One region of the Mesobacillus thioparans genome, then DNA from elsewhere that is predicted to be linked to it. Evidence: riboswitches for the same ligand, from Rfam matches in the RefSeq annotation. Region 1 holds a riboswitch; each other region holds the start of a gene.
The links. Region 1 has a riboswitch for thiamine pyrophosphate ahead of ACNAZ4_RS23300 (3-oxoacyl-ACP reductase). Riboswitches for the same ligand answer to the same signal wherever they lie in the genome.
Positions count from the first base shown of each region.

Region 2: it holds a riboswitch for thiamine pyrophosphate, as region 1 does, so the genes downstream of both, thiT (energy-coupled thiamine transporter ThiT) here and ACNAZ4_RS23300 (3-oxoacyl-ACP reductase) in region 1, are expected to answer to the same signal.
Region 3: it holds a riboswitch for thiamine pyrophosphate, as region 1 does, so the genes downstream of both, ACNAZ4_RS17075 (ATP-binding cassette domain-containing protein) here and ACNAZ4_RS23300 (3-oxoacyl-ACP reductase) in region 1, are expected to answer to the same signal.

Region 1 covers NZ_CBCSFH010000025.1:4,494-14,917, reverse strand. The annotation lists gene ACNAZ4_RS23350 (ketopantoate reductase family protein) at 1-459, opposite strand, end outside; gene ACNAZ4_RS23345 (hypothetical protein) at 522-677, opposite strand; gene ACNAZ4_RS23340 (carbon starvation CstA family protein) at 680-2,131, opposite strand; gene ACNAZ4_RS23335 (LytR/AlgR family response regulator transcription factor) at 2,321-3,052, opposite strand; gene ACNAZ4_RS23330 (LytS/YhcK type 5TM receptor domain-containing protein) at 3,053-4,789, opposite strand; gene ACNAZ4_RS23325 (YetF domain-containing protein) at 4,916-5,602, opposite strand; gene liaG (LiaG family protein) at 5,809-6,672, opposite strand; gene pepT (peptidase T) at 6,847-8,079, opposite strand; gene ACNAZ4_RS23310 (hypothetical protein) at 8,212-8,349, shown strand; gene ACNAZ4_RS23305 (hypothetical protein) at 8,342-8,497, shown strand; TPP riboswitch at 8,555-8,664, shown strand; gene ACNAZ4_RS23300 (3-oxoacyl-ACP reductase) at 8,739-9,500, shown strand; gene thiM (hydroxyethylthiazole kinase) at 9,554-10,375, shown strand; gene thiD (bifunctional hydroxymethylpyrimidine kinase/phosphomethylpyrimidine kinase) at 10,372-10,424, shown strand, end outside.
Region 2 covers NZ_CBCSFH010000001.1:793,205-803,628, forward strand. The annotation lists gene ACNAZ4_RS04010 (transglycosylase domain-containing protein) at 103-2,499, opposite strand; gene ACNAZ4_RS04015 (hypothetical protein) at 2,742-2,930, opposite strand; gene ACNAZ4_RS04020 (universal stress protein) at 3,090-3,608, shown strand; gene ACNAZ4_RS04025 (helix-turn-helix transcriptional regulator) at 3,647-4,111, opposite strand; gene ACNAZ4_RS04030 (FeoB-associated Cys-rich membrane protein) at 4,277-4,438, opposite strand; gene feoB (ferrous iron transport protein B) at 4,460-6,469, opposite strand; gene ACNAZ4_RS04040 (FeoA family protein) at 6,469-6,693, opposite strand; gene thiT (energy-coupled thiamine transporter ThiT) at 6,968-7,564, opposite strand; TPP riboswitch at 7,673-7,780, opposite strand; gene ACNAZ4_RS04050 (histidine kinase N-terminal domain-containing protein) at 8,016-9,146, shown strand; gene ACNAZ4_RS04055 (dicarboxylate/amino acid:cation symporter) at 9,187-10,424, opposite strand, start outside.
Region 3 covers NZ_CBCSFH010000011.1:53,221-63,644, forward strand. The annotation lists gene fdhD (formate dehydrogenase accessory sulfurtransferase FdhD) at 1-34, opposite strand, end outside; gene ACNAZ4_RS17040 (helical membrane plugin domain-containing protein) at 147-701, opposite strand; partial or broken gene fdhF (formate dehydrogenase subunit alpha) at 694-3,652, opposite strand; gene ACNAZ4_RS17050 (hypothetical protein) at 3,839-4,261, opposite strand; gene ACNAZ4_RS17055 (hypothetical protein) at 4,441-4,590, shown strand; gene ACNAZ4_RS17060 (hypothetical protein) at 4,688-4,930, opposite strand; gene ACNAZ4_RS17065 (hypothetical protein) at 5,056-5,244, opposite strand; gene ACNAZ4_RS17070 (hypothetical protein) at 5,496-5,744, shown strand; TPP riboswitch at 5,815-5,913, shown strand; gene ACNAZ4_RS17075 (ATP-binding cassette domain-containing protein) at 5,964-6,362, shown strand; gene ACNAZ4_RS17080 (energy-coupling factor transporter transmembrane component T family protein) at 6,352-7,128, shown strand; gene ACNAZ4_RS17085 (c-type cytochrome) at 7,173-8,105, opposite strand; gene ACNAZ4_RS17090 (ferritin-like domain-containing protein) at 8,248-8,676, opposite strand; gene ACNAZ4_RS17095 (class I SAM-dependent methyltransferase) at 8,738-9,331, opposite strand; gene ACNAZ4_RS17100 (zinc-dependent alcohol dehydrogenase) at 9,496-10,424, opposite strand, start outside.

The DNA of each region.
Region 1 (10,424 bases):
ACCATTTCGTTCCCCGAAAACCAAATCCTGAACTGGGCTGGTTTGAATCACCTTCCCGCTTTCATCCAGGGTTGTTTCGATAAAACAAAGTCCTCCGATCACTTTTTCCGGACCGAACGCTTCGGTTAAAGCATCAAGATGGGCAATCCCGTTCAGTAAAGGCAGGATCATTGTCCTGTCGCCAACGAATGGACGAATGCTGTCAATCGCGCCGTCCAAATGATAGGACTTCGTGGAAACGAGGATCACATCATAAGGCTCAGGCTGCGACTCAGGTCCAACTGTTTGCAGAGCGGGAAAATGCAGATCGCCATGGATGCTGGAAACAACCAGTCCGTTTTCCTTAAGCTGCTTCTGTCGTTTTTTACGCACAAGAAATGTCACGTCCGCTCCTTTTTCCAGGAGCCTTCCGCCAAAATAGCCGCCGATTGCTCCTGCACCAACGATTAATATTTTCATATCTATCAACCTCCAAGACTATGTGAAAGTGCACGCCTGATTCAAGCGTGCACTTTTCCTGCTTAATTTGCAAGGATGGCACCCAGGATGCCGCCTGCAGTAATTAGGACAATAATGATTTTGGCAAAAAGGGGTAGCTGCTCATTCCCTCTATTGTTGACTTGTTCTTCCTTCTCATTGACTGTCTTGCGGTATTCAGGACTGCAGCATCCGCTCATCGTTACGCCACCTTGTTGTAGTTCGAAATATCTTCATCAAGCGGGATGTTTTTAGCGCGAGCTTTTTTCGCAGCATTGAAGAACATGACCGTGATGACAGCTGTTACGATTAGCGCCCCGATATTGGAAATTGTCAGAGACAGACCGAATCCGATTGGCGCATTTAGGATATAAGACGTTACAGCCGCTGTCATGAACATGCCTGGAATCATTGCGATCCAGTAGTTCTTCTTGGCGATGAACAGGTACATGGCACCAACCCAAAGTGCGATGACCGCAGTGGACTGGTTAGCCCAGGAGAAGTATCTCCAAAGGATGGTGAAATCGACTTTAGTCAGTGCGAAAGAAATCACGAACAATGGAACAGCGATCCAAAGACGGCTAGTGATCTTCTTTTGTGAAAATTTGAAGTAGTCAGCAATGATCATACGTGCGCTTCGGAATGCAGTATCGCCAGAAGTGATTGGCAGTACGATTACACCCAGTACTGCAAGTGTTCCGCCGATTGCGCCGAGCATCAATGTTGAAGCTTCGCTGACGATCGCAGCAGGTCCGCCGTTTGCAAGCATATCGTTCAGGCCATTATAGCCATCAAACAAGCTCATTGCAGCAGCAGCCCAGATCATCGCGATGACACCTTCAGCGATCATCATGCCGTAGAAAATCTTGCGGCCTTGCTTTTCATTTTGCGTTGTACGAGAAATGATCGGTGTTTGTGTTGCATGGAAACCTGACAGCGCTCCGCAGGAAATCGTTAAGAATAACAGTGGGAAAATCGCTGCGCCGCCTGGATGGAAATTCGTTAATGATAATTCTGGAATTGGTGCTCCAGTAATGATAAGCATTGCGCCTACTCCAACCGCACTGATCAGCAGCAATGCGCCGAAGATCGGATAGAAGCGGCCGATGATTTTATCAACAGGCAGAAGTGTCGCTAAAATATAGTAAACAAAGATTGCTGCGATGATGAGGCCCATCGTCACTTTTCCGTCCATCAAATTGTGAAGAAGTCCGGCCGGAGCTGTGACGAACACGGTTCCCACCAATAGTAAAAGAAGAATCGCAAATGCATTTACAACGTGTTTCATGACCTTGCCGAGGAATTTCCCTGCAAGTTCAGGAAGGTGGGCACCTCTGTTCCGGATCGAAATCATCCCAGTGAGGTAGTCATGGACAGCACCGGCAAAGATGGCACCAAGAACGATCCAAAGGAAAGCGACCGGTCCATATAGCGCCCCCATGATCGGTCCAAAAATAGGTCCGACACCAGCGATGTTGAGAAGCTGGATCAATGAGTTCTTTGCTGTCGACATTGGCACATAGTCAACGTCATCCTTATGTGTATAAGCCGGAGTGGAACGACCCTCGTTCACGCCGAAAACCTTTTCTACAAACTTTCCATACGTAAAATAACCAATGATTAAAAGTGCAATACCAGCTAGAAAGGTATACATAGGAAACCTCCTTGAGTTTTGATGTATGCGTTTGCAATCATTATAAAAGAAAACGGTTACATGTGGCGGTTTTGTGAACAAGATGCAGGAAAACGGGATTGAAGTGCAGAATTTGTCGATTAAAATGCATCGTGAATATATTGAAATGCAAAAAAAGCATCTGATCAGATGCTTTTCAATAGCTGCTTATTATAGTTCAAGCTGGGTCCTTAATGCCTTTACATAATTCCGGCTCACCGAAAGCATTTCATCCCGGCCTTTGATTTCAAGCTGATAAGCACCGTTGAACCAGGGGGTGAGCCGAGTGACATATTCTAGGTTCACAAGATAGCTTTTATGGATCCGGAAAAAGGAATACGGAAGGAGCCGGCTTTCAAGTTCTTTTAATGGAGTCTTTGTTTCATATTCTTTTGCTTCCGTTACGATTTTTGAAAACTTCTCTTCCCGGGAAATATAAAGGATGTCTTTTGGCTCAAGATAAAAGATTTCGCCATCTCCTTCAACGGCAAGCTTGCCTGATGGTTTTCCCGGCTCTTGCCCGGCCGGCTGGAGGAAATGCTTCTCGATTCTGAGGATGGTTTCACTCAGCTGGTTTTCGTCATAAGGTTTCAGCAAGTAATCAACCGCTTCATATCGAAAGGCCTCTGCCGCAAATTGCGGATAGGCGGTGGCAAAAACGATCAATGGCGCTTTTTTTAAAGCCATCAGCGATTTAGCGGCTTCCATGCCGTTCATCTTTGGCATCTCCACATCCAGGAATACCACGTCAGGGTGGAGCTGCAGAGCTTTGACGACTGCCGCTTCACCTGTCTCCGCCTCGCCGACAACCTGGATGGAGGGGAATGATTTCAATAAATGCTTCAGTTCATCCCGGCTGTACATTTCATCATCTGCTATCAATGTCCGAATACTATTGTCCATCTACCGTTCCTCCACTTGTGGAATCGTAAAAGAAATCTTTGTGCCTTTTCCAGGTTCACTGGCGATCCTTAAGGAGAATTCTTCACCGAAGTTCATCGCAAGCCTCCGATTGACATTGAACAGGGCAATTCCGCTACCTGTATCAGATTCAATCATCTGCTTTCCCAGTTGATTCATCCGCTCCTTGCTTATTCCATGCCCATTGTCTTCAACAGATACGATTGTACCATTCTCCTCTTTTTGGATGGAGATACGGATGTGGCAATCTTGGTCCATATTCTTGATGCCGTGCTTGACTGCATTTTCGACGATCGGCTGCAATGTCAGCGGCGGAATCTTGACAAGCAGGGCGTCATCATCAATATCATAAGTAACCTTCAGTTTCTCGACAAAACGAGCCTCTTCGATTGAAAGATAGGCCTTCACATGACGCAATTCCTGTTCAAGTGTGGTGGTCGTCACGGTCGTGGCATTCAGGTTCTGCCGCAGGAAATGCGAAAGTGATACAAGAAGCGTCCTCGCTTTATTCGGGTCAATCCTGATCAGTGAGGTAATGACATTCATTGAGTTGAAAAGGAAGTGTGGGCTGATTTGGGCCTGTAGCGCCTTTACTTCTGCCTCCTTGGCAAGCTGATATGCTTTTTCAGCTTCTGCGCTTTCGAGCTGGTTGCTAAGCAGGTTGCTAAGTCCGGAAATCAATTCAATGACGACATTGGTGATTTCTTTTTCCGATTTGAAATAAAACTTAAGAGTGCCAATCGTTTCATCACGCAGCTTCAAAGGGGCAATCACCGCGGCGCCAAGCGGGCAGCTCTCTTCCCGGCAGTGGATCGTCTCATCATTCGCGATGACCAGCTTGCCGCTTTTTAGTACATCCCGGGTGATCTGCGTCTGGATCGGGCTGGTTGAACGGTGATGGTCATCCGCCAGGCCGATATGGGAGAGAATTTCCGTCTTATTTGTCATCGCAACCGCACTTGTCTGGACTTCCTTATGTAAAATCTCACAGACTGCCCGGGCGGAATCCGAATTGATGCCTTTGCGCAAATATGCGAGTGTCTGGTCGGCAATCCGCAGCGTTTTCTGGGCAAGCATCGCCCCTGTTTTTTCTTCTTCAGAAACGACATTTTTAATGACCATCAAAAATAGGGCAGAGCCGAGCCCGTTCGCCAGTATCATGGGGATACCGATGATTTCAACGAGAGTCTGCGCCTGATGGTACGGCTTCGCGATCAAAAGGATGATCATCATTTGCACCGTTTCGGCAATAGCTCCGACCATGAAGGCTGTCCTCAGATTGATATTGTTTCTCTTTTTTTGAAAACGGCCGGAAATGACGCCGGCGACGATTGCCGCAAGTCCGCAGGCAAGAGCAGTAAAGCCGCCAAGCGTGAAACGATGGAGCCCTGCAATGAGCCCTGCGCCGATCCCAACCTTGTAGCCGCCAAGCAAGCCGGCGATGACAATACCGATGACACGCGAATTGGCAATCGCCTCATCTGACGCAAGATCCGCAGCCCATGGATTGAACTGCAGATTATCAGTAGAGAAGCTCATGCCTGAATAGGTACCGATGATCCCGAAAAAACCGAAGAAGACAATCGCTAAATACTGCTGCCGGCGGTTTAGTGAATCATGGTAAATCAAGCCCCGGAAAAAGCGGAACCTTGTTAAAATGAAGGCAATTGTCACAATGATGCCAAGACGCTCGAGCATCGTGATGAGTAATTCAAACATAACTGCTCCCCTTGAAAAGTTAATATAATATCTGAACTCATTTTAATAGAAAGAGAAATAAAGTAAAAGAGTATGAGCTTATGCTGACTAACAAAAGAAATACCCCCCCAGCACTTGATGGGAAGGTTACTTAGAGCGTTTTTCTGCAACTACTTTTCCATCACTTTGGAGCTCAGCATAAAATACTTCCTCAAATCGATTGATTCCTTTCTTTTTTAATTCATTTGCCAGCCAGTCTTCACTCAAGCTTAATTCAGTAAGATTCTTTTTAACGATACGGCCATCGACGACCAGTTCCGAAGGTAAGAATTTTCGTGGTGTAATGGGAATACCAGTATTTTTATTAATAACATTTTCATATTCCACTTTCTTTAACACGCTGATTTGTCCATTTGGTTCAAGGATTGCGTAATCGACTTCTTTTATTGAGAAAACATTTTTAATTCTTAGCAGCATAGTGAGGTCATCCATATTTAGCTTATTGGACTTCATCGCTTTTTCATTTATTTTTCCCTGTTTGATAATAATGGTCGGTTCTCCGTCCAGCAGAATTCTTGCCTTAGGAGATTTAAGAGCGATGTATTCGATGGTAAGCGTTAAGAAAGCCCAGAGCGTCAAACCGGTAACCCCATTAATTAGTTTAATGTCTCTATGTACAACCATATCACCGGCTATATTTCCCAGAGCAATTCCGGTTATATAAGTAAAAAAGGTCATCTGGCTGAGCTGCTTTTTGCCAAGTACACGAGTAAGAAGGAATAATACACCAAAGCCTAAAAGGGTTCTCAAACTGGTAGTCAAAATGTTTTCCATGATACTCCTTGAAAGATAGGTATTTTTGATTATATTGCCCCTTTTATTTAAAAAAATAGTTCTTAATGTCAGTTTTGAAAATATATAAGGAAAAACTTGAAAAAAACGAGGTGGGAAAACCAATACCAATCTTGATATTGGCAGAGTAGGCATTTTTTATTGGCGAACTGGTAATTATGAACGATTTTTTTCCAGTTCGCCAATGATTAATTTATTTTAATATTCCCGCTTGATACATCAGCGTTGATTTCAAATTTCCCGTTGCCATGCTTGCCGCGGAGTCGGTTGTCAGATTCCTCTTTATTTTCAAGCGGAAAATCGGACGTGATGTCTCCGCTACTTATTTTTCCATTCAGAGTAAAATCGGAGTCATCAGGCAAATCCAATTCAATATAGCCGGAGCTGACGTTCAGGCTAACATCATCCGTCAACTGGTTCATCTGGATTTCCAGCTCCCCCGATGATACATCACCCGCGAGCTTGCCGGAATAATTTTTGATTTGGACACTGCCTGAACTGACATCAAATGAACCGGTAGCAGCATCAATCGATTCCATGTTAACCTCACCAGATGAACTCTGATGCTCAAGATTCTCAACATCGAAATTTTCCAGGGTGAGGCTGCCTGAACCAACATCGATTGCCAGGTTTCTCAGTTTCATCGGCTGTTGTGCTGATTTCCCTTTGAAAGCAATTTTTCCGGAACCGAGCTCGATGTCCATATCTTTTTCATAATCATCGGGGATATAGACGGTAAGTGAAGTTTGATCCATCCCAAACCAATTGAACCAGAAAAAGCCTTTCCGCTTAACACTTACCTGTATTTCATCGCCTTGCTGCTTCACTTTTACCGAGCCTTTACCATCCAATTCAGCACGCACATCATCACGTGCCTCTGGCACAATCTTCGTTTCGACACTGGAAACATCGATCGTGATTTTTTCCGTATCATTGGTCACCTTCGCTGAGTCTTCCGCTCTTGAAAAGTTAAGTGCGTCTCCGTCAAACATATAATTCCAACAGATATAAGCCCCGGTGATCACCAGGAAAATTACTAAAATACGCTTCATTAAAAAACACCTCTCCGTTTCATTCTATATTCAGATTAAGGCAAAACATTCCTTTTCCCAATGCACCACGGCTTTATATTCGGATGGGACCTGAGGCTGATTTCGGGTTATGTCGCCCATGCAAAAAAGCCAGATTCCTATTGGTTCGGGAATCTGGCTTCTTGGTGTAATTTCTTACGCTTTCGCTTCAAGTAGTTTCGCGATTTCTAAGATTGTCTCAACAGATTTCACCATATTATCCACAGAGATATATTCGAACCTGCCGTGGAAGTTCTCGCCGCCGGTAAAAATATTCGGAGTCGGCAGTCCCATATAGCTCAGCTGCGAACCATCAGTACCGCCGCGGATTGGTTTGACGATTGGCTTGATGCCGAGGTTTTCCATCGCTTCATAGACGATGTCGACGATTTCCTTTACCGGTTCGATTTTATCCTTCATATTGTAGTACTGATCATTCATTTCAAGTTGAACGCGGGTTTCTCCGTAAGTAAGCTTCAGCTCATTGGTGATTTTCTGCATCAAGTCCTTGCGTGCCTGGAACCTTTCACGGTCAAAGTCACGGATGATATAGCTCAGCGTCGTCTCCTCGACATCCCCATTAATCGAGCTAAGGTGGAAGAAGCCTTCATATCCTTCTGTGTGCTCAGGTGCTTCTCCGGCAGGAAGCTTGCTATTGAATTCCATCGCGATTTTGGCGGAGTTCACCATTTTGCCTTTTGCTGTTCCGGGGTGGACATTCTTTCCTTTAAAAGTCACTTTTGCACTTGCTGCGTTGAAGCTTTCATATTCCAGCTCGCCAAGCGGTCCGCCATCCACTGTATAAGCGAATTTTGCATTGAATGCCTCAACATCGAATTTATGTGGTCCTCTGCCGATTTCCTCATCAGGAGTGAAAGCGACACGGATTTTTCCATGATTGATTTCAGGGTGGTTGATCAAATAAGCCATCGCTGTCATGATCTCAGCGATTCCGGCCTTGTTGTCGGCACCGAGAAGAGTCGTACCATCTGTTGTAATCAATGTGTGGCCTTTGTACTGAGGCAGTTCAGGAAAATCAGCTGGCGACAGGATGATATTCTGCTCCTTATTCAGGATGATCTGGCTGCCATCGAAGTTTTCGACAACCTGCGGATTGACATTTTTGCCGGTAAAATCAGTGGCTGTATCAACGTGGGCAAGGAAGCCGATTGTTGGTACGTCCTTATCGGTATTGGCGGGAAGTGTCGCCATCACATAACCATTCTCGTCGATTGTGACTTCCTCCATGCCGATTGTCTTCAACTCCTCGACAAGCATATTGGCAAGGGTGAACTGGCCTTCTGTCGATGGAGTAGTTTCACTGTTTTCATTAGACTGCGTGTCTACTTTCACATAAGATGTGAACCTCTCGATTATCTCGTTTTTCATTGCTTTCATCTCCCATTACTATGTATATTTTCATATTAGCACAGATTGTCCCGAACACCATTTTAAAAAGAATGAAAATTCCATTTTTTGTATCGGGATTATTGTATAATAAAGTAAAGGAGGCTGGACAGTATGGGATATGTTTTCACGTTCATTGTACTGTTTGTCGTGTTTTATTTGATTTTCAAGGTGATCCGTTCCGGTAAATTGCCGAGCAACAACTACACACCATATGACGACTTAACCGAAGGGAAAAAGAAAGATGATTGATCTTGGCGTCGTCATTGTTTTGATGCTGTCACTCTGGTCGATTACGATCACCTTGCAGAAAATGACTGCCAGAATAATTGATAAGCAGGACCAGCAGCTCGAACTGTTAAAAGGAATCCGGGAAGAATTGAAAAATCGCAGAATATGAACTTTACTCTTTACATATATAAGAGTTAAGGCTAGGATAAAGACAACTGAATATTCGATGAACTACTAGGGGTGCCCTGCTGCGGGCTGAGAGGAAGACGCTAAGTCTTTTAACCCTTCGGACCTGATCTGGGTAATACCAGCGTAGGAAAGTAGTGTGAGAGAAAGTTTTCTTACTATGCTTTTAAGCCAGGTCCATTATTTGGATCTGGCTTTTTTATATTTTAAGGAGGTTTAAACAAATGGAATTAAAAGATCAAATTGTTTTAGTAACCGGAGGAAGCCGTGGACTTGGTGCAGAAACGGTCAAAGCTTTTGCGAGGGAAGGTGCAAAAGTTGTCATCAACTATTTTAAGAATGAAGAAAAGGCAAAGGTTCTGACAGAAACCATTGGCGAAAATGCCCTTGCACTCAGAGCGGATGTACGAGATCCAGCACAGGTCCAAAGCATATTCAGGTTGGCAAAAGAACATTTCGGGGCACCGATTACGACCATCGTGAATAATGCTCTTGTCAATTTCAAGTTTGACCCTATCGCGAATAAGGATGCATTCGCAGTTGGGTGGGAAGATTATCACCAGCAGCTTGAAGGAGCGGTTCGCGGTGCATTGAATACCATCCAGTCGGGACTGCCGGATATGAAAGAAGTGAAATTTGGGAGAATCGTCAACATTGGCACGAACCTGTTCCAGAACCCGGTTGTCGCCTATCATGACTATACAACAAGCAAGGCAGCTTTGCTGGGATTCACAAGGAATATGGCTAATGATCTTGGCAAGTACGGCGTAACTGTCAATATGGTTTCTGGCGGATTGCTCAAAATGACGGATGCTAGCTCTGCTACTTCGGAGGAAGTATTCCAGCTCATCGAATCGTCAACACCGCTTCGTAAAGTGACAGACCCGGCAGAAGTTGCAGACTCGATCTTGTTCTTTGCCTCTCCATGGGCACGCGCGGTTAACGGACAAAATCTGGTCGTAGATGGCGGTCTGGTGATGGACTAAATAAAAGGAATTCTGGTCGTAGACGGCGGCATGAGGATGAAGGAGGAATTGGAATGGATAAAAGAGAGATTGCTGGTTTGCTAGAAAAGGTCCGCAGGGAGAATCCGCTCGTCCATAACATTACCAATGTTGTGGTAACCAATTTTACTGCCAATGCTTTGCTGGCGTTGGGAGCATCTCCGGTTATGGCCTATGCACATGAAGAAGTTGCCGAAATGGCAGGCATGGCGGGTAGCCTTGTACTGAATATTGGAACGTTGCAGCCTGAAGTCGTACAGTCGATGTTGATTGCCGGCAAAGCGGCAAATGAGCAGGGAGTACCAGTCATTCTTGATCCGGTCGGTGCAGGGGCGACTGCTTATCGGACGGAAACGGCAAGAAGGCTGATGGAAGAACTGGAGATTGCGGTCATCAGGGGAAATGCTGCGGAAATTGCCAATGTAGCGGGAGAAAGCTGGGACATCCGGGGAGTTGATGCTGGGGAATCAAGAAGGGATGTTTTCACTCTTGCCGTATCAGTTGCTAAAAGGCTCAATTCCATAGTTGCCGTGACAGGCAAAGACGACATTATAACGGATGGAAGCTCAGCTTTCATTATCCATAATGGGCATCCGATTTTGACCAAAGTAACGGGGACTGGCTGCCTGCTTACTTCAGTGATTGGCGCTTTTGCTGCTGTTGAAAAGGATTTACTCAAGGCAGCAGCGGCTGCAGTCACCACCTATGGAGTGGCAGCAGAAATCGCTGCAGAAAAAAGTGTTGATAGTGGGCCAGGGAGTTTCCAGGCTGAATTTTTGAACCAGCTATACCTTGTCAATGAAGAGGAGATTAATAGAAAAAGTACTTTCGAGCAGAAGGAGGTAAATTTGATATGAATAGAGCATTGACAATCGCAGGCTCGGACAGCGGCGGCGGAGCTGGAAT
Region 2 (10,424 bases), on a different contig from region 1:
CTTCATTCTCCTCTGCCTCACAGTACTCTGTGCGATGGTTGTGGTGTGGATCCGAAAAAGGTACAAAAATAAAACAGCGCAGGATTCCTGCGCTGTTTTATTTTAGTTTTTGCTATCTTTATCACCTGATCCACTGTCGCCAGTTCCTCCGCTGTCACCTGTATCACCAGCATCTCCGTCACCACCGGTATCGCCTGTATCACCAGCATCACCGGCATCTCCGTCACCACCGGTATCGCCTGTGTCACCAGCGTCTCCGTCTCCGTCACCTCCTGTGTCACCTGCACCACCGTTATCTCCTGTATCGCCTGTGCCACCTTCGTCTCCATTATCCTTTGTATCTCCTGAATCTTTTGTATCCTTGCTGTCAGTAGTGGTAGCTGCAGCGGCAGAATCAGTTGTTTTGTCTTTTTCCTTTTTTTCCTTCTCTTTTTCCTTTTTTTCTACTTTTTCTTCTTCTTTCTGTTTTGCATCGGCTTTTGGTTCATCTTTCTTCTTGTTCAGCTTCTTTTTTGCTTCTTCCCATTGCTTCTTGAGCTTTTCTGATTCCTTCTTGACCCTTGATTCCAATTCTTTTACAGACTTTGCACGCTGTTCCTTCTTGTGTTCTTCTATATATTTTGAAAGTGGAGGAACATTGAACGATTCTGCTTTTGTATTTTTCAGGGCCTCTGACATAAAGTCCTTGAAAACCAGTGCGGCCCCTTCACTGCTTGTGGTTGTTAAATAATGTTCTTGATCTGTCTTGTCATAACCAACCCACACAGCGCCGACAAGCTGTGGAGTATATCCGACAAACCACTGGTCTTTCGTCCCATTGACTCCTTTGATCGGAACTTGGGTAGAACCCGTTTTTCCAGCTAATTCTCTGCCAGGGATTTGTGCACCTTTTCCCGTTCCATCCTGGACGACACCAAGAAGCATCGTCGTCATTTTTTCAGCGGTTTCTTTTGAGATTGCCTTGCTTTTCTTTCCCTTGTACTCTGCGATTGTATTGCCTTCCTTATCGACGATCTTTGTTATCGCATGCGCTTCATGCCGCTCTCCATTATTGGCAAACGCTGAGTATGCCTCTGCCATTGTCACCGGAGATACTCCAGTTGATAAGCCACCGAGTGCGAGACCAAGATTGCGGTCGTTCTGTGGATCAAGATTGATGCCAAAATTCTTCACTGATTCCATTCCTTTGGCAATGCCTATTTCATCTAGGAGCCAAACGGAAGGTACATTCAATGAATCTCGTAATGCTTCATACATCGGTACTTCGCCTTTGTATTTATCATTATAGTTATGAGGCTTGTAATCTTTAAATTCCATCTCCTCGTCCTTGAGCATGTCCGTCACGCCCCAGCCTTCTTCAACCGCAGGCGCATATACAGCAAGAGGCTTCATTGTCGAGCCAGGCTGTGCCTTTAGTTGTGTGGCACGATTATAACCGCGGAATACATGCTCACCACGGCCGCCTACCAGGGCACGGATGCCGCCGGATTTAGGGTCGACCAATACAGCCCCGCTTTGGACGATTTGTTTTTCCGTACCTTCAGGGAACAATTCATCCTTCGCGTAAGTCGCTTCCACTGCTGTCTGCATCGTTACATCCAGTTCGGTATAGATTTGCAGCCCGCCCGTCAACACATCTTCCTGGGTCAGGCCATATTTTTTGATTGCTTCATCAATGACACTGTCTACATAGAATGGATAGCGGCCGCGTAACGGATCCCCACCTTTTTCATTGAGGGCAATTTTTTCTCCAACTGCTTTTTTGTATTCCTCGTCCTTGATAAAACCCTGGGTATTCATCATTTTCAGGACGAGATTTCTTCTCTCAATCGCTTTATCATAGTTCTTGTGCGGATCAAGTGCAGATGGTGCCTTGATCAGGCCTGCGAGCATGGCAGCTTCGCTTATGGAAAGGTCCTTCACTTCCTTGCCAAAGTAACCCATTGCCGCCTCTTTGACGCCCCATGAACCATTTCCAAAATAAATGCGATTCAGATACATTTGCATGATTTCATCTTTCGAATATTGCTTCTCGATTTCCCTTGCCATGAAAAATTCTTCGAGCTTTCGTTTGTATGTCTTTTCACTCGTTAGCAATGCATTCTTTGTCAGCTGCTGTGTGATCGTGCTTCCGCCTTCGACTACGCTGCCTGCCTTGACATTCTGTACAAAAGCCCGTGAAATCCCAACAAGGTCCACGCCGTCATGTTCATAAAACCGGTGATCCTCGATCGCGACGACCGCATTTTTGACATGGTCCGGAACGTCTTCAATCTTGATCCCTTCATTCTTCAAGGCCGAAATCTTGCTGGCGACCTCCCCATTGGCATCGTATATGACAGTGGACTGGGCCATGTCGTCATTCAATGCGCTGATGTCAGCACCCTCTGAATACACATGGAAAAAACTCAGGAATGCAAGTACTGCTGTTGAAACAGACAACACAAGTACCTGGGTCATATGTAACCTTTTCCAGCCTCTTAATAAATTTGTTACCATTGAATTTTTGCTCACTGAGCACCCCAACCTTTTAAAAAATAGTTTAGAAATATGACACTTTCTTTTACCCATTTTTCAAAAGGATTAACACAAATTGGCTAATTACAAGGAAAAAAGACTTGATTCGCCAATGTTTAGATATACCTTCGACTTCACTATCCTGACAGCAGGGCTTCGTAACTGACTATCCATATGGATAAAAACAAACAAAAGACCAATCGACAAATGATCGATTGGCCTTTTCATTGATTCTGGATTTCATCTTCGATTGTCTGCTCCTGATAGGCAGCAGCCTTGTCCTTTTCGCGGACAAGGTTTTCCATATACATATAAACGATTTGCTTTGTTTTATCATCTGCTTGTATGACATCAAGGTGCTGCAGGCATTTCCGAATCGTCGGATGCATTCCCTTTTGAGAGTCCATTCCCATACAGGCCACTCCTTATCTTTTGATTGAAAGATTTATAACAAAATTCGCCTGTCTTTGATGAAATATGAGGGTATGCTGGATGATTTTATAGCGTTAATTATTTTTAAAAAAGGGTAATGAACTGTAATTGATAAATTCAAATCCTGGAGGTAGATGAATATGGCTGGAATAAAAAACGTGGTTCTCGCTTACGATGATTCTGATGGGGCACGAAAGGCCCTCCAACTGACTAAGGATTTTATTAGAAACCTGGAAGGTGTCAAACTGTATGTCGGACATGTATATGAAGAAAAAGTAAGAAATGAGCTGGTCGACTCGACTGACCGCCCTATCGAACCGCTTCCGATTAACAGCTTTCCCGCAGACGGGGTCCAGGTGCCGCCTTTGGCAACAGAACAAGGTGCTTTCGGGAAATCTGAGCACGCAATCATAACCCATAGCGCGGAAACAGCCTTCAATAACGCAAAGGCTGAGCTGGAGGTCCTCAATACTGACACTGACTTTTCAATCCTTGAGGGAAGCCCGGCGGAGGGCATATTGGAATTCGCAAAGGATGTCGATGCAGATCTGATCATCATCGGACAGTCAGGGAATGAAGGCATCAAGCGGAAGCTCCTCGGAGGCGTCAGCCAAAAAGTTGCCAATAACGCTCATTGCCATGTGCTTATCGCGAAATAACGAAAAACAGCCGGGTACATGTGCCCGGCTGTTTTCCATTATTCGTTCATCGCTTCAACTGCAAGTTCCTCTAAGCGCTCCCTCGTTTCAGTTTCTTCGAAGCTGCTGAAAATCCTAAAATCATCCTCATCGAGAATCCTGTAATGCTGGCTCAGGATATTTTGCTGCATGACAAAGCCGCCATCCCTGGCGACTTCCCGCCACCAGACTTTTCCTCCCAAAGTCTTTTCCTTTCGGTAATCCGTACCTTCATGTGCAATCGTTTCAAGGACCTCAAGTGGTTCATTGCCGAACAAAAATCGGATGGTCTCCGTTTCCCTGAACAAAGCACAGATTGTCACGACTGTTGACCAACCGGCTTGTGCCCTGCCTTTTTCAATTTGGACAAGTGTTTTTTTCGAGATTCCGATGATGTCAGCCATCTTATCCTGTGTATAGCCAACTTCCGCCCTCAGAACCCTCACTTTTTCCGAAACCCTGTTTATGATTTCATCTCTGGTCATCCGCTTCATCCCTTTTTAGTTCTATTAGTGTAATTTTACACTTGTTTGTTCGAAATTCAAAATACTTTTTACTTTTTAATTCTGAAATGATAGAAAAGCCTCATGATTTATTTCCGGATGAAAAAAATAGGGTCCAGAATGTATCGATTCTGAACCCCCTGTTTATTATTTGATTTGTTTTTTCTGGCTAATGCTGCAGCTGCTTGAACAGGAGCTTTGGAGGGAGCAGGCAGCACATTTTCCTTCTTTGGATTTCTTGATGAATCGGTAGAAGGCCCAGCCGGCATATCCGAAAATAGCCCCGCCGATTATAATATTGGCAATCATGTATCCTTCCTCCTTCCAGCTTTAGCTAAATCCCATCAGCAGTCCGCCCTGGTAGATGGCCAGCGACAAAAGATATGCGATGGCCAGGGCATAGCCGATTGAAAAAGCGGTCCAGCGTTTTGAGCCAGTTTCTTTGTAAATCGTCGCTGTCGTCGCGAGGCATGGAATATACAGCAGGATGAACACCATGAAGCTATAGGCAGCAAGCGGCGTATAATGGACAGCCAGCAATCCCTGGAGACTCGCTTCATCTGGGACGAAATAGATAATATTCATGGTAGAAATAATCGCTTCTTTCGCCAGGAAACCGGTGAACAGTGAAGCACTTGCCTGCCAGGTTCCGAATCCTATAGGAGCGAATAGAGGCGCAAAGAATCCTCCCAGAAGCGCCAGATAGCTTTCATCCATGCTGACATTCACGCCTTCCGGACCTGCATAGGCGAGCAGCCAGATGAGGACAGAGCCTGCAAAGATGAAGGTACCCGCTTTTTTCACGAATCCTTTCCCTTTATCCCAGGTGCTTCTCCAAAGCGCTTTTGCTTGCGGCATTCTGTAGGGAGGCAGTTCAATGACGAAGACGGAGGTTTCCCCTTTTAATAGTGTCTTTGAAAAAACCTTGGCCAGAATAAGCGCGACCACCACACCGAGGACATACAAACTCAGAACGACTGCAGCCTTATGCCCTGTGAAAAATGCACCGACAAACAAAGCATAGACAGGAAGCCTTGCTGAGCATGACATCAGCGGCGTCAGCAGAATCGTCATCAATCTCTCTTTTGGTGTCTCAATGGTCCTTGCTGCCATGATGCCTGGCACATTGCAGCCAAACCCGATCATCATCGGAATGAATGCCTTGCCGTTGAGGCCGACAGATTCCATCAACCTGTCCATAACCAGCGCTACACGCGCCATATATCCAGAGTCCTCAAGCAGCGAAATGAAAAAGAACAAAATGAAGATTTGCGGTACAAAGACCAGGACTCCGCCTACCCCTGCAACAATTCCATCAAGCACGAGGTCTTTTATGAATGAAGATGCCCCCGCCCAGGTCAGTGCTGCCGTAATCCCAGCTGTCACAGGTCCGGACAGGAATGTATCCAATACATCTGACAGCGGGAAGCCGAGCCAGTCGAAGGTAAGCATGAACATGAGATACATCATGACAAGAAAGATTGGAATCCCAAGGAACTTGTTCGTCACCACCATATCAACCTTCTCAGTCAACGGTATTTTTCCATTGTCCGGTTTAGTTGTGGCAGCAGATACAATTTTATCGATCGCTTCACTTCTTTTGCGGTGGATCACCTGTTCAAGTGCCTGTTTGTTGCCTGACTGCTGCTGCTCTGTATCAGCGACAGAGGCGACAAGTGATTCAATTTCATCCAATGGCAAATAGCCAGTCAGGTAGTTTTTAACATAAGGATTTCCTTCAAACAGCTGAAGGGCTAGCCAGCGAACAGGATGCCGAGTCCTTCCATTCAACTTCTTCCCAAGCTGAAGGATGCCCTCTTCTATCGCTTTTCCATAATACACAAGGTTAGGCTTGCCAGAACCCTTGACTTCTCCTGTCACAAGCTTAGCAAGTTCGTTACAGCCCTTGCCTGATCTTGCCACGACAGGAGCAACATGTACTCCCAATGATTCTGACAACCTATCAATATCAATTTGGATGCCCCTGTTTTTTGCCACGTCCAGCATATTCAATCCGACTGTAATTGGTGCGCCGTATTCCAGCAGCTGCAATGTCAGGTGCAAGTTCCGCCTTAATTGAGACGCATCCAGGATATTCAACAGTTTCTCGAATGATTCCTCCAGGAAGAAATTCGTTACCACCCCTTCATCCTTAGACAATGGATTGAGGGTATACACTCCAGGTAAATCAATCAGCTGGTCTTTTCCGTTCTTGAAAAGGCCAACTTTCTTTTCGACCGTTACTCCGCTCCAGTTGCCAACATATTCATATGAACCTGTTAAGTTATTGAATAATGAAGTTTTACCGGTATTCGGATTGCCGATAAGCGCAATGTTCATCATACTCGCTCCACTTCGATCCGTAAGGCTTCCTTGCGGCGGATACCGATGCATTGGCCGCATGATTCCACCATGACCGGGCCCCCAAAAGGAAGAATGCATTTTATGCACACTTCTGATCCTTCAGCAATCCCGAAATCAAGCAATCTTCTTCTGACAAATTTGTCAGTTCCAGCAATATTCATGATCCGGCCTTTTTCACCAGTCTTTAAATTTCCCAGCATAGCCATCACCTTTTTTTTTAGTTTCTTAGATTCATTTTACCAGAATATCATTGATATTGGTTTACTAATTGAGAATGATTATCTTTATTTAAACAGTTTATCATCTCTTTCACTGTGACATAAATCACAAAAAGCCGTTTTCGCAGAGGTAAATTCAGCAAACTCCATAGAATTGACAATTTTTCTCGATTAAAGATCCAACCTCATTATATACCATATATGGTATAATTGAGGTATTAAAAAGAGAGCTGAACATTGCCAGCTCTCCTGGGTATCACATTTTATTGCTTGCAAGAGTTGATTTGACCATCCTCGACGGAGCATAGCCGATGACAAGAACGATGATAATTGCACTTAAAATCATGCTTGGAATCATATAGGTTCCGTTATAGATGAGTGAATATAGCCAAGCCGGCTGTCCTTCTGGAGCCCATACTCCGAAAAAGACCCATCCGGAAAAGAAATGAGCGATAAAGCGAAGCAGGCTTCCAATGAATGTACCCGCTATGATCAAGCCAATCCATTTCTTCTTATTTCCATTCTTGATGCTCTCTTGGATCTGTTTTGCAAAAATACCGGCAACTCCTAATACAGTGAAGGCCACCAAATAATCGATGATCCCCTGGACAGGATGGAATATTTGCGAGAAGCCGAGGATGAATTGCAATAGTCCCAGCAGCAAACCGGTGATTGCCCCACCTTTGATTCCCCAGCGGAATGCCATCAGGAATACCGGCACCATCGCGATGGATACCGAACCTCCTTGCGGCCAGATTCTCGAAAATAAAAATCCCGAGAATAAATCCAGCAAATAAGCCAGTGCGGAAAATACGGCAATTTCCACTAAAAAGAGAGTTTGTTTTTGTTTCATGTTTTGTTCCTCCTTCTTTTCAGAATGAGGTCCGTTTCTAACACGCCTTTTCTGCTTCAGAAACAAAAAAAGCAATCAGGGGATCGATATAGGATTCCCATGATTGCTTTCCTATCGCATCCACATTCCTTCGCTAGCATTAACTAACAGGTTCAAAGGGTAAGAACTCGGCCGCTCACTCTCAGCTGCACTTTGGCAGCTCCCCTTGTGGTTATTATTTAGTTTCTACACTATGAATATACTACTTCTTCGCAGTAATCACAAGTCAAACATTCTGACCCCCTTTCCATGTCGAAGAAGAATAGACAAATTTCACCTGAAATATCGGTCTTTTGTCACGTTTTTGACTATTCGACGCTTTTCTGCGGATGTTCTTATTTTTCGACAAAGGGATTTCTCTCTTCACCTCGAATCTTTAATACCGAAAAGAAAAACTGGGGGACTTAATAAAATGCTGCCAATTACGGATAACCGTTTGCTTAGCTTCCTGACTAGTGAAAGGGAACAACTCATTGCCGACTGGACTGTTGAAATCATCGTCTCGGAAGATGATCCATATAAAGAAAAAATAACCAAGAATGCTGAGAAAATGTATGGAATCATTCTCTCTGTCTTCTCCAAGACAAATGAAGATTTGGAAGAGCATCTCCAAAAACTCGCTTTCATGGTAGGAGAGGAACGCGTACGGGCTGACATCAATATTGGCGATTTTGTCTACAATGTCAATTCAGGGCGCTCCGTACTCTACAAGCATCTGCACAAATTGAATATGGAGTGGGATGAGATGCAGGAGTCCATCAACCGGATCAATTACTGTTTCGACACCTTCCTGTATTACGCTGTATCCTATTACAATGAACAGAAAAACAAGATCATCGAAGAAAAAAACCAATTCATCGATTCGACACATAAGGACCGGCTGACATTGCTCGGCCAGATGACATCAAGTTTTATCCATGAATTTCGCAATCCCCTGACTTCCATCCAGGGATTTATCCAGTTATTGAGATCCGAGCATGAAGATATGAAGTATCTTGATATCATATCCAGCGAGCTTGACCAACTCAATTTCCGGATTTCACAATTTCTGCTTCTTTCTAAAAAAGAACTCATTGGAAAGGAAAAATCTCTTTTCTCATTGAACCGAATGATTGATGAGGTCCTAAATTTCCTGTATCCCAGCATCCTCGATACCAATGTACGGATTGTCAAGGAAGTAGTCGATGATATGGACTTATATGGATATGCAGATGAAATCAGACAAGTACTGATCAATATCATTTTTAATGCGATTGATGTACTTAGCCAGTACCGCGATGACCCTAAAATTGAAATAAAGGGATTTTTCGTAAATGATACCCATATAAAAATCGAAATTTCCAATAATGGACCGGTCATTCCCGACCAGCTGCTGAAAACGATTTTCGAGCCTTTCGTGACGACGAAAACACTCGGAACTGGCCTGGGATTGTTTGTCTGCCGTGAAATAATCGAGAAGCATAAAGGAATTCTCGCCTGTTCTTCAGAGCCGGATAAAACCTCTTTCATTATGCTTTTGCCATTGATAAAATCAGAAAACTAAGCACACAAAAGACCCTGCCGGCAGCGGCAGGGTCTTTCATTCATTCAGTATATTCAATTGATCGGCTGTCCGCCGGACTGGTCACTTGTCTTTTATCGGCCTTTACGGCATGTGTTTTTTCAGATTCAGAGACAATGAGTGCACATGCTGCGTCACCTGTGATATTCACTGCTGTACGAGCCATATCAAGGAGGCGGTCGATTCCAAGGATCAGTCCGATGCCTTCGACTGGCAACCCTACTGATTGGAGAACCATAGCCAGCATGATCAAGCCTACACCTGGAACACCTGCCGTACCAATGCTGGCCAGAACCGCCGTCAAGACGACTGTCAGAAGCTCTGCCATTGTAAGGTCAGCTCCATAAACCTGTGCAATAAAGACGGTTGCTACACCTTGCATGATTGCCGTTCCGTCCATATTGATCGTCGCTCCCAGCGGCTGGACAAAGCTTGAAACAGATTCGGGCACACGAAGATTCTTCTGTGCAGTCTCCATTGATACAGGAAGCGTTGCGTTACTGCTTGAAGTACTGAAGGCAACGCCCATCGCCGGGGAGAATTGCTTGAAGAACCAGAATGGATTCTTCTTGCCAAGGAAATATACACCAGAGCCATAAGTAATGAGTGCATGTACAACAAGAGCAAGAACAACAACCAGCATGTATACACCCATCGCCTTCATGGCGTCGATTCCCTGGCTCCCGATTGCGGTCGCTATCAAACCAAACGTTCCGTATGGAGCGAACTTCATCACCAGTCCTACTAAATACATCATGATCTCATTGCCCTGTTCAATAAGGTTCAGGATCCCTTTTGTCCTCTCACCCAGGGCAGTCAAGGCGATTCCAATGAATATCGCAAAAACAATGACTTGCAGCATATTGCCTGTTGTCAGTGCTTCGAACGGGTTCGATGGAATAAGATTTAAGAAGGTATCACTTACCGGCGGTGCTTCTTCGGCCTTGAATTTAGCTCCGCTCGTATCGAAATTCCCCATCAATCCTGGCTTGATAAGGAAAGACAGAGCTAAACCAATTGAAATCGCAATTGCGGTAGTCCCTAAAAAGAAAACTACTGTTTTCAAGCCGATCCTGCCAAGCTTCTTCGGATCACCCAGCCCCGCTGTCCCAAGAATGATTGAAAACAGGACAATAGGGACAACAAGCATGCTGATTAAGTTTATGAATATTTTGCCCAGCGGCGTGAATAAGAATTTATCTAAAACAGTGAATAATTCAGGTGAAAAGATGTTAAGGATCAGCCCGGTCATGGCACCCA
Region 3 (10,424 bases), on a different contig from region 1:
GTAGGATTTCACGTTTGACTTCGACTGGTTTCACAACAGCCATCCTCTCTTTATGGGTTTGCCTTACAGTCATATACTTTTAACCTATTAACTAAAAATCAAACCTGAAAAAGCAGGGGGCATATCAGAATGCCCCCTGCATCTTTTTATCGATCCTCCATCCTGCCATCCTGGCTCTGATGGAGATCTTGGTTTTCTGGAAGCTGTGTCGTCCTTTCCAGGCCTTCAGTCTTTTCACCCATGCCTTTAAGGAATTCAAAGAGCAATGACAATGCACGGTTGATTTCCGGATCCTTCAGAGAACGGACAATGTCAAAGTATCCGAGCTTGTCATCATCGCTTTCCCGGTATTCGGCCACTCTGGCAATACCGGAATTCAATTTTAACAAAAGCGGCTCGAGCTGCTGGACATTGATGGTTCCAAGAACTCCCACCATGAGCAATAGGTTTTTCAAAGTATTGGTAGCCTCAGGCTTATCCGCTGCTTTAACGAGGACGTTCAGGATCTTGTCTCCCTCGCTGAACAAGCCGTCAAGAAGCGAGAGAACGCCGCGATCATTCATATGTTTGATGATGTCTAATGACTGTAAAATCGAATCTTTATTATCAAGCAATGCCGTCTCAATTTCTTCAAGATCCATTTTTCTTTTTTGTTCCTCTGTCAGCTCGATCCGTTGTATATTGGTGATTGCTTTAGCCATGCTGGGTCCCCTCCTTTTTCACAAGATCTCCAGGGAAGACATAATCCGGACGTGCCCATTTCTTTTGTACCTGGACACCAATTTGCGGCTGAGGATTTCCGTAACGGAAATTGGTCCGCGGCAAAGGATTGGCTCCGTCCGATTGCAGGATTTCCAACTTCGCTTTCGTCTCCTTATATGCAGGAGTGTCCGTATCCTTGTCTGCATAGCTGCTTGTCAAAAGGTTGATAGCTGCATCGCCCTGGTCATTCATAGGAAGATAGACTTCCTTGCCTTGAACTCTGTCAGTGACCACACATCTGACCTTTAAATTGCCATATGGAGAGGTTAACCTGACCAGTGTTCCATCCTTCAAGCCTCTGTCTTCGGCAAGCTCTGGAGAAACCTCAAGGAAAGTGCCAGGGGTTTTGGAAGTTATCCCTTCAGATTTATAAGTCAGGTTGCCTTCGTGGAAATGCTCCAGTAAACGGCCATTGTTGACATGGATGTCATATTCTTCGCCAAACTGTACCGGAATGGACCATTTTACCGGATGAAGGCGTGCTTTTCCATCTGGGAACGGGAAACCATCCAAATACAGGACGGGACTGTCAGTGCCATCAGGCTGAACCGGCCATTGAAGGCTGTTGTAACCTTCCAGGCGTTCATAGCTGACGCCAGAGTAGATCGGCATAAGACTTGCCGCCTCCGCCATAATTTCACTTGGGTGCTCATAGGTCCATCCTGCTCCAAGGCGGTTTGCCACTTCAATCAGAATCTGCCAGTCCGGCTTGGAATCACCTGCTGGATCAAACACCTGGTATAAGCGCTGAATCCTGCGCTCTGTATTCGTAAACGTGCCTTCTTTTTCAAAACTAGGGCTTGCTGGCAGTACGATGTCAGCGAACTGTGCAGTCCTGGAGAAGAACACATCCTGTACAACAAAGAAATCAAGCTTTTCATAACCCGCTTGAACGTGGTTGATGTTAGAGTCCACAAGTCCCATCTCTTCGCCCTTAACGTAAAGGGCTTTAAGCGTTCCATCGTGCATCCCCTCAACCATGTCATGATTATTGATGCCTGGCTCTGCCGGGAGCTTCGTGCCCCATGCTTGTTCGAACTTCTGCCGCGCTGCGTCATCGTATACCTTCTGATACCCTGGCAAAGAGTCAGGTGCGCTGCCAAAATCTCCTGCTCCCTGCACATTATTGTGACCGCGCAGTGGGTAAGCACCGGTGCCAGGGCGACCGTAATTGCCTGTAATCAGCAACAAGTTTGAAATTGCTGTACTAGTGTCGCTTCCGCCAAGATGCTGAGTGACTCCCATTGCCCATAAAGCACAAACACTTTTTGCTTCATGGATCCTGGTCGCTATCTCAATCAAGGTTTCTTTAGATAGGCCTGTTGTTTTTTCTGCATATTCCAGAGTGAATCCTTCCAGGCTATCAACATACTCTGAAAGTCCATTAACTTTATTATTAATAAATTCTTCATCTGCCCATCCCTGGTCGATGATATATTTGGTTACTGCTGAAATCCAGACCAGGTCGCTTCCTGCTTTAGGCCTTACGAACATGTCCGCACGGTCTGCCATCTCATGCTCACGAAGATCAGCCACAATCAGTTTTTGACCATTAAGTTTTTGGGCACGTTTTACCCTTGTTGCCAGAACTGGGTGAGCCTCGGCTGTATTCGATCCGATGATGAGCACTAAATCAGCCATCGCGATATCCTTGATGGACCCCGCATCCCCTCCATGGCCTACCGTCCTGAACAATCCCACTGTAGCAGGGGTTTGGCAATATCTCGAGCAATTATCGACATTGTTTGTGCCGATCACTGACCTTGCCAGCTTTTGCATTAAATACGATTCCTCATTGGTACATTTGGATGATGTAATGAAGCCGAGGGAATCCGGACCATACTCATTCTTGATTTCCGTGAATTTCTTTGCCATCAGGTTCAGTGCTTCATCCCACTCAGCCTCCCTGAAACTGTCGCCTTCACGGATGAGCGGCTTTGTCAGGCGTTCTTCACTATTGACAAAATCCCAGCCGAATTTACCTTTTATACAAGTGGAAATACCATTAGCAGGTGCTTCCACCTGTGGCTCAACCTTTAGAATCTCGCGTCCCTTAGTCCATACATCGAAGCTGCAGCCCACTCCACAATAGGTGCAAACCGTCTTCGTTTTCTTGATTCTTGAATCACGCATCGCCGATTCCATATCTGAAATGGCAAGAATCGAACCATATCCCGTTTCGACTCCCTTGGTGATTTCAATCATTGGACGGAGTGTTTCTTTTGCAATTCCTGTCAGGAACCCTGCTTCGCCTTCCATTCCTTTTTCCATCATGGCATTACATGGACAAACAGTGGAACAATGTCCGCATGATACACAGGATGATTCATTGATTGCGACGTCGTTGTCCCATATGACCCTCGGTCGGTCGCGCTCCCAGTCAATTCTCAGGGTTTCGGTCACCTGGACATTCCTGGCAGGCTTCAACACATCTTCCGCATAAAATGCACTGGTCAGGATCATACCGATAAAAAGGATTGGATTCATCCTTCTCATAAGGTTTGTGGTCAAATGGGATGCTCTGATGATTGATTTTCATTTCTTTGACTGTGTTATGTATCTCACAGCCCCCATTGTTATAATCACAGACTGTACAATAGAGTTCATGGTTATAAAGGATTTTATCCATAGCCATGGTCTGTGCCTTCTTGACATCGGGCGCGACTGTGTCGATGACATCCCCGTCATTAAGGACAGTCGAACAAGATCTGACCATTTCTCCATTCACTTCTACGATACAAGTATCACATGTCTCGATTGGTCCCAGACTTGGATGGAAGCATACATTTGGAACTTCGATCGAGCTGTTCGAAAGGTATTGAAGGATTGTTTGATTTTCGTCAGCCGTCACTTCGGCACCATTGATTATTACGTTAATTTTGCCAGACAAAGCCTCATCTTCCTTTCTGTATATGAATCACTCCTTTTTTCCCTACCCTATTAGCAATAAACATTAACCATTTCCAGATTTTTTATAGGGAAGTTTTTCGCGTTGAACGTTGTTCTTGCACACAAAAAAGCCTTTTCCTGAAGAAAAGACTTTCGTTATCGTAAATATGCGTGGTCATGACGGCTCTTATAAAAATCTGCATGAATCCTGTTCTGCATCATCAAAGGCCATGACATAGACAGGGGATCCATCTGCCGTGGTTTCTCTTGTAAATCCGAAAGTATTCAATGCTTCGCAATCATCTGTTACTATGATTGCTGATGAATAGAGCAATGCCTGCAAATGGAATAACGACAGCTCCACTGCCTCACTAAGAGAATGAGTAATAGGGAATTTTTCCACTATAGATAGCCTGCCATGTATGCCGAAAGTTTCTTTGGCAAATTCGATTGCCGCTGACATCCTTTCCGATGTGGATAAAGCGCTGCTAATGATATCACTCCAATTATCATCGAAAACGCAAGCCAGCCATGATGATTCTTTAGAGGCAGACAAGAACTTAATTTTAAGGTATTGCTGGTGATCATCAAAATAATAAACTGCTTCCATTGGTCCTCACTCCTTTGCTCCTTTTGTGGTAGTCTTCCTCATCCTGTAATAGAAAATGAAAATTTCCGCATAAATATCATTACCGGGAAAATACTTTGAAAATGAAGCTATATCTGCATGATTTTTGCTGATAAGGGAAAGTAAACATGGAGAAGAATGAACTAAGGAGGAACTGACAAATGGAAAAAGAACGTGATAACCTGAATAAAATGGAATCCGGAAATGAACTTGAGCACAGCATGGTTTGCAATGACCAGCTTTTTTTCCAGGAATTAAGGATTGCCGCTGAAGATGCAGAACGTGACCGTTTTGAAGAAGGAGAAAAATAATAAAAAAAGAGAAAGGCAAGTCTGCCTTTCTCCGTCTTTATAAATCGCTGTTTTCTCACTGAAGGTTGCATTTCGATGGGAGTGTAATACACCCTTTTTAATTGATGAATCTGTCTCTTTCTGCAGCTTCTTCTTCCCGCTGAGCTTCACGGTCTTCATACCAAAATTTAATATGAGTCAAGATTGAGAAAACAAGGAAGAAATTCATTGTCCAGACACTGACAAATGGGGCAATCCCTCCAAAGTCAATCGCTTCATACTGTTTAAGGACCATGACAATATATGATTCAATGAACACAAGGACAAAGCCGGCTACACCTGCAATTGCCATACGCATCATAACCAATAACCACCTTATCGTTTATTATTCAGATTATTTAAATAATACGACTAATTATTGATTAGCGCAACTGTTTTGTTCATTATTTTGCCACATTTACTTATTGACAATTTGTCATACTTTTTTTATCTATTCAGCCTCTTTTGTTTGAGCATGATTTCATATGATTTTTCGATGATATCTGTCAAAACATCACCTTTGTAGATTCTGCCGATTTTTGTATTTTCTTGATAGTATTCTACAATTTCATCAAGTTTGTCCGAGGTTTCCCTGGAGACCCTGACGTTCAATTGAATCCTCTGGGCTTCATTCATAGAGCTGGCTTCCCTCCAAATTCTTATGACTCAAAAAATACCTATCTATCCATCTGCTAGCAATCTGATATTATGTAGATATATGTCGCTACTTATAATGCAACGCCCTCTATTTTAGCATATACCTCCTGTTTTAGACACCATGTAGTTCCAAGAATCCGTTTCTGCCCCATCTGCCAGGGGTATCTTATAAATAAATACATTTAACATTCACTACAAATAGGACTAGGATAAAAAAATGGAGATAGACTATGAAACTGACAAGATGGTCGTATACAAAAAGATATAATATCAAAGCATATTTTGATATCTTCCCGAACTCTGTTGTTGTGTTTCGCAAAATCAAGGATTATTATTTCGTTTATACAGTTAATTGGGGGATGAACGACCCTGTTGTCACTAAAAGCGCACTGGAGGAGATGGAATTGCTTCTGAACAGCGAAATGGGGACTTTGGATGGATACCGCCTTAGAAAAGCTTTTCCTCATGATTCAAAATGATTCGAAATTAACCATTTACAATTCTGAACATTTACTTTAAGATGATTTTGGAAACAACAACTGCATAGATTTTTTGCACTAGGGGAGCTTTTTGCTGAGAGGAACTTTGTTCTGACCCTTATTACTCGATCTGGATAATACCAGCGTGAGGAAGTGCGGGAGAAGCTCATCGTTCCATTTTTTTAAAGCGATAGCATTCGACTGCATCCAACACGCTGGATGCAGTTTTTTGTTTTCCTTGAACACAGCCACCCCTTTTCATTAAGCCAGGGACAAAAGCGGAGATTGAGTGTAGCAACGATGCTGGTCAACGGACAGGAAGTGATGATCCTTGACGAACCGACATTTGGCCAGGATGCCAATACAGCGATAGAACTGATCGAGCTCATTAAAAGGTCTCTTCCCGGAACCGGATGTATCATCATGATCACCCATGATATGGATATCATCGAGCAGCATGCTGATAAAGTATTGGTGATGGACGGCGGAAAGATGATATTTTACGAGTCTCCCCATCTGCTCTGGGAACGGACAGATCTTTTGGCCCAGGCGAACCTAAGGCTTCCGTTCATCAAAGAACTGGAGTTGTTAGCGGAAGGTAGTTATCTTGCTAAATAACATGAATCCCAGCTTGAAGGCTTTTAGCATTCTGGTCAGCATCGTCATCCTATCCGTGTTTTTTGATCCCGTCACTCCAATGATCAGTATTCTTTTAACGATAACCGTCACTTTTGTATTTGGCAAAGTCAGCTTTAAGAGATGGATTCTGCTATTCTCCCCTTTCGTTTTTATGGGGATCGTCTATGTCTGGTCATCCCTATTGTTTCCAAGAACTGCCCCTGGAGACACTCTAATCTTGCAATGGCATTTCATCTCTATCACTTCTGAGGGATTATTGCGAAGTTTTGCATTGGGACTGAGGATATTGAGTTTTGCATCGCTATCACTTTTATTTGTATTGACAACTAATCCAATCAGCTTTCTTCACAGCTTGATGCAGCAATGCAGGCTTTCGCCTAAAATCGCTTATTCAATCATGGCTGGTTATCAAATCCTGCCATTGATAAAAGAAGAGTTTGAGATTATCAGAAATGCACATCGTGTCCGAGGAGCCGGGAGATCAAGAACATTCATGGATAAATTCAGGCAAGTCAGGGAGTTTACCATACCTTTGCTGGCAAGCGGAATCAGAAAAGCGGAGAGAACTGCCACGGCGATGGAGTCAAAAGGTTTTACAGGTGAAAAAAACAGGGATTTTTATCATGTCATCACCATCACAAAAATAGACTGGCTGCTTTGCTGTTTGCTCGTCAGCATCGTATTCATCAGCGTGTATATTTCGTTCCTGCTCGGCTCTCTGAATTTTTATAATGGACAGCTATGAATAAACCCAGCACCTTCTTAAAGGCGCTGGGTTGGATTTTGTCCTTATTTCTTTATTGTAACCAGTTCTTCCCAATCAATTGTACCGTTTTTGACTTGCTCCCGTTTTTCTTTATTCATGATATCTGCTGGTCTGCCGCCCTTTGGCCAGTCTCCTTCATGTCCTTTGAACTCAGGTCTTTCGTGCGACAGGATGTACGACGCTACATCGATTGCCTGTTGGTCAGTCAATGTGCCTCCCTGTCCCTTAGGCATATTCTTCTGGACATATCCCGCCATTTTTGTCAGCCGCGACATTCCGGCTCCATCATTGAAGGAATTCTCACCCCAGACAGCAGGTCCCGTGTTAGAACCAGTTCCTCCTCCATCTGCTGCATGACAGGCAGCACATGATTGTGCATAAACCTTTTCACCATCCTCTACACTTGGTACAGGGAATTGTTTCGGCTCTTTTGCAGCTCTCCAGGGGATTTCCGCCCCTGATGGTACACCTTCAGACATATAATGCAAATAAGCGATCATCGCTCTCATTTCCTTACTGTCTTCAGGAATCATCTTTCCATTCATGCTGCGGATCATACAACCATTAATGCGATCTTCGAGTGTATACACATCTCCTTCACGGGGTCTGTACTCTGGATAGACAGCAGTGAGACCAATCATAGGTGCCTCATCCTTGACTGTGCCGCCGTTCGCATGGCAGCTTGCACAGGATAGGTTATTGCCTACGTATTCATCGGCAATTGTATTTGTTTCCATCATTAAGTCATATCCATATTTAATACTTTCACCCAGCGGCCCATCCGGCACATCGTCCAAGGTTGGCGGATTGAATTCAATTGTACTGCTTGCTGTCCCTTCAGACTGCTGCGGTGCTGTAGCTGTTTCAGCAGGGCTAAGATCCTGACTGATTTTCCAGCCGACAAATAAGGAACCAAAGATTAAAAAACCAATAATGATTGCGAGACTATTTTTCATAATAATTCCTCCCTATGTAGTATTTTCATTTCTGCAATTCATTTCCCATATACCCATCATAGTATAAAAAGCAGCATATTTTTCTATTAAATATGTAGAAATAGTGAATACTATAAAAATAGGAACTGGATTCCTCCAGCTCCTACTTCTCTTTACCATAAAAATAAAGGAACCACACCGCGTGGTTTTGCTCGTCATATGCTGCACGTCTGAAGACTTCTTTAATGACCGGGTCTGCAGCTTCATCGGCAATTTCATGATAGAAATCCGTTGTCACTTGTTCATCGTTAAAAGATGCCTCAAGTCCTTCAACATATGTTCTTGCACACTCTTCTGTCATCTCAAGCTTAGGCTGGTTTCCTGTTAGTGCGGAATAAATCTGAGAAATTTGTTGCAGATGCCTTTTTTCATCTTTCAGTATTTCGTTGATCCGCTGTTTCTGTACTTCATTCGGCGCCATTGCCGCTAGCCTGGCATAACACTTCGTGGCAGTGTATTCCCCATTAATGGCTTTGGTTATGTCACTGATTAATTTTTGATTTTGTCTGTAGTGATCAAAATAAGGATACATTCCGAACCTCCCCAAATTATTTGTAATAGTGTATGGGTAGGTTATTATCGGTGTGCCTGTATCAAACTTTTCCCTCGTATTCAACGAAGATTCCCTTGAAATATTTCTTTTCTTTTATCATCTCTATTCCTGACTCTCTCATGTAACGCCCGGTATCCCTATTCAGATGACAGCCATCACACAGGCGTTTCCATGCAGGAGTGAGGAAATCCTGGAGGGCGGCAAGAGACTTGGACTCTGTCCTTACATGCTCGAACAGAACAATCCTTCCTCCCTTTTTACAAACTCTTTTCATTTCATTGAATACCTGGTTGGGATCTTTTACTGAACATAAAACAAGAGTCGCGATGACTGTATCGAACTCTCCGTCCCTGAAAGGAAGGGACTCAGCCATGCCTTTATGGAATTCGACTTGCAAGCCATTCTCTTCAGCACGTTCTCTTGCTTGATCAAGCATATACGGATTTGGTTCAATTGATACAAGTCTGTCTACATTTCCCTTAGAGTAATAAGGGAAATTCGCTCCAGTACCTGAACCAATCTCAAGTATTTCCCCTTCAAGACCTGAAACAATTTTCCTTCTTACACGGGCTATCCACCTTTTCTCAAGCGGTCCCATTAAAGTGTCATAAACAGAAGCAAATAATTTTGCCACAATGAAAGCTCCTAACTGTTTTGTTTCTCTCATTATATAAAAAAACCACTCTTAATGGCGAATGCTTGCCCAGGTAAATCCTTAAGGAAATAAGATTTAGGTCGCCTTGATAAACTTACTGATGTAAAAAGACAGCCCTCATCAGGCTGCCTTTGAGATGTTCATCATGGTTTTAAAACAACTTTTATACAATCATCTTTCCGGTCGTTAAATATATCATACCCTTTCGCTGCATCTTCGAGAGGCATTTTGTGAGTAATGATATCAGTAGGGTCGAATTCCCCATTCACCACCATATCGAATAATTTTGGCATATAATGAATGACCGGGGCCTGTCCCATTTTCATCGTGATATTGCGTTCGAAAAAGCGGCCAAGCGGGAACATATTATACCTCAATCCATACACACCTGTAAGTTGAACGGTGCCAAATTTCCGGACTGCAGTGTGGGCAATCTCAAGTGCGGAAAGCGTACCGCCCTGCAGCTTCAATTTTTGTTCTACTTTTTCGACAACCGATTTTTTCCCGTCCATCCCAACACAATCGATGACGACATCCGCACCGCCATTCGTCAAATCCTGAAGGAATCTACCAGGATCATCCTCCTGTGTAAAGTCGAAAATTTCTACCTTGTTTGTTTTCTTGGCATGCATAAGCCTGTAACCAAGATGGTCAACTGCGATAACTCGTTTTGCCCCTTTCATCCAGGCAAATTTCTGAGTCATTAACCCAACAGGTCCACATCCGAGGACAATGACAGTATCCCCTTTCTTCACGCCTGCATGTTCGACACTCCACCAGGCAGTTGGGATCACATCCGATAAAAATAACAACGATTCATCTTCCAGTTCACAGGATTCAGGTACGACGAACGATGTGAAATCAGCATACGGTACCTTCAGATATTCTGCCTGTCCACCTGGATGATTGCCGTATTGTTCGGTGTATCCAAAATAAGCACCGGTATCTTTGTACTCGTTCGTATTATCACATTGACTTTCCATTTGGTTTTGACAGTAAAAACACTCACCGCATGAAACGTTGAACGGAATGACGACCCTGTCTCCCTTTTTCAAGTTCTGGACACCAGGCC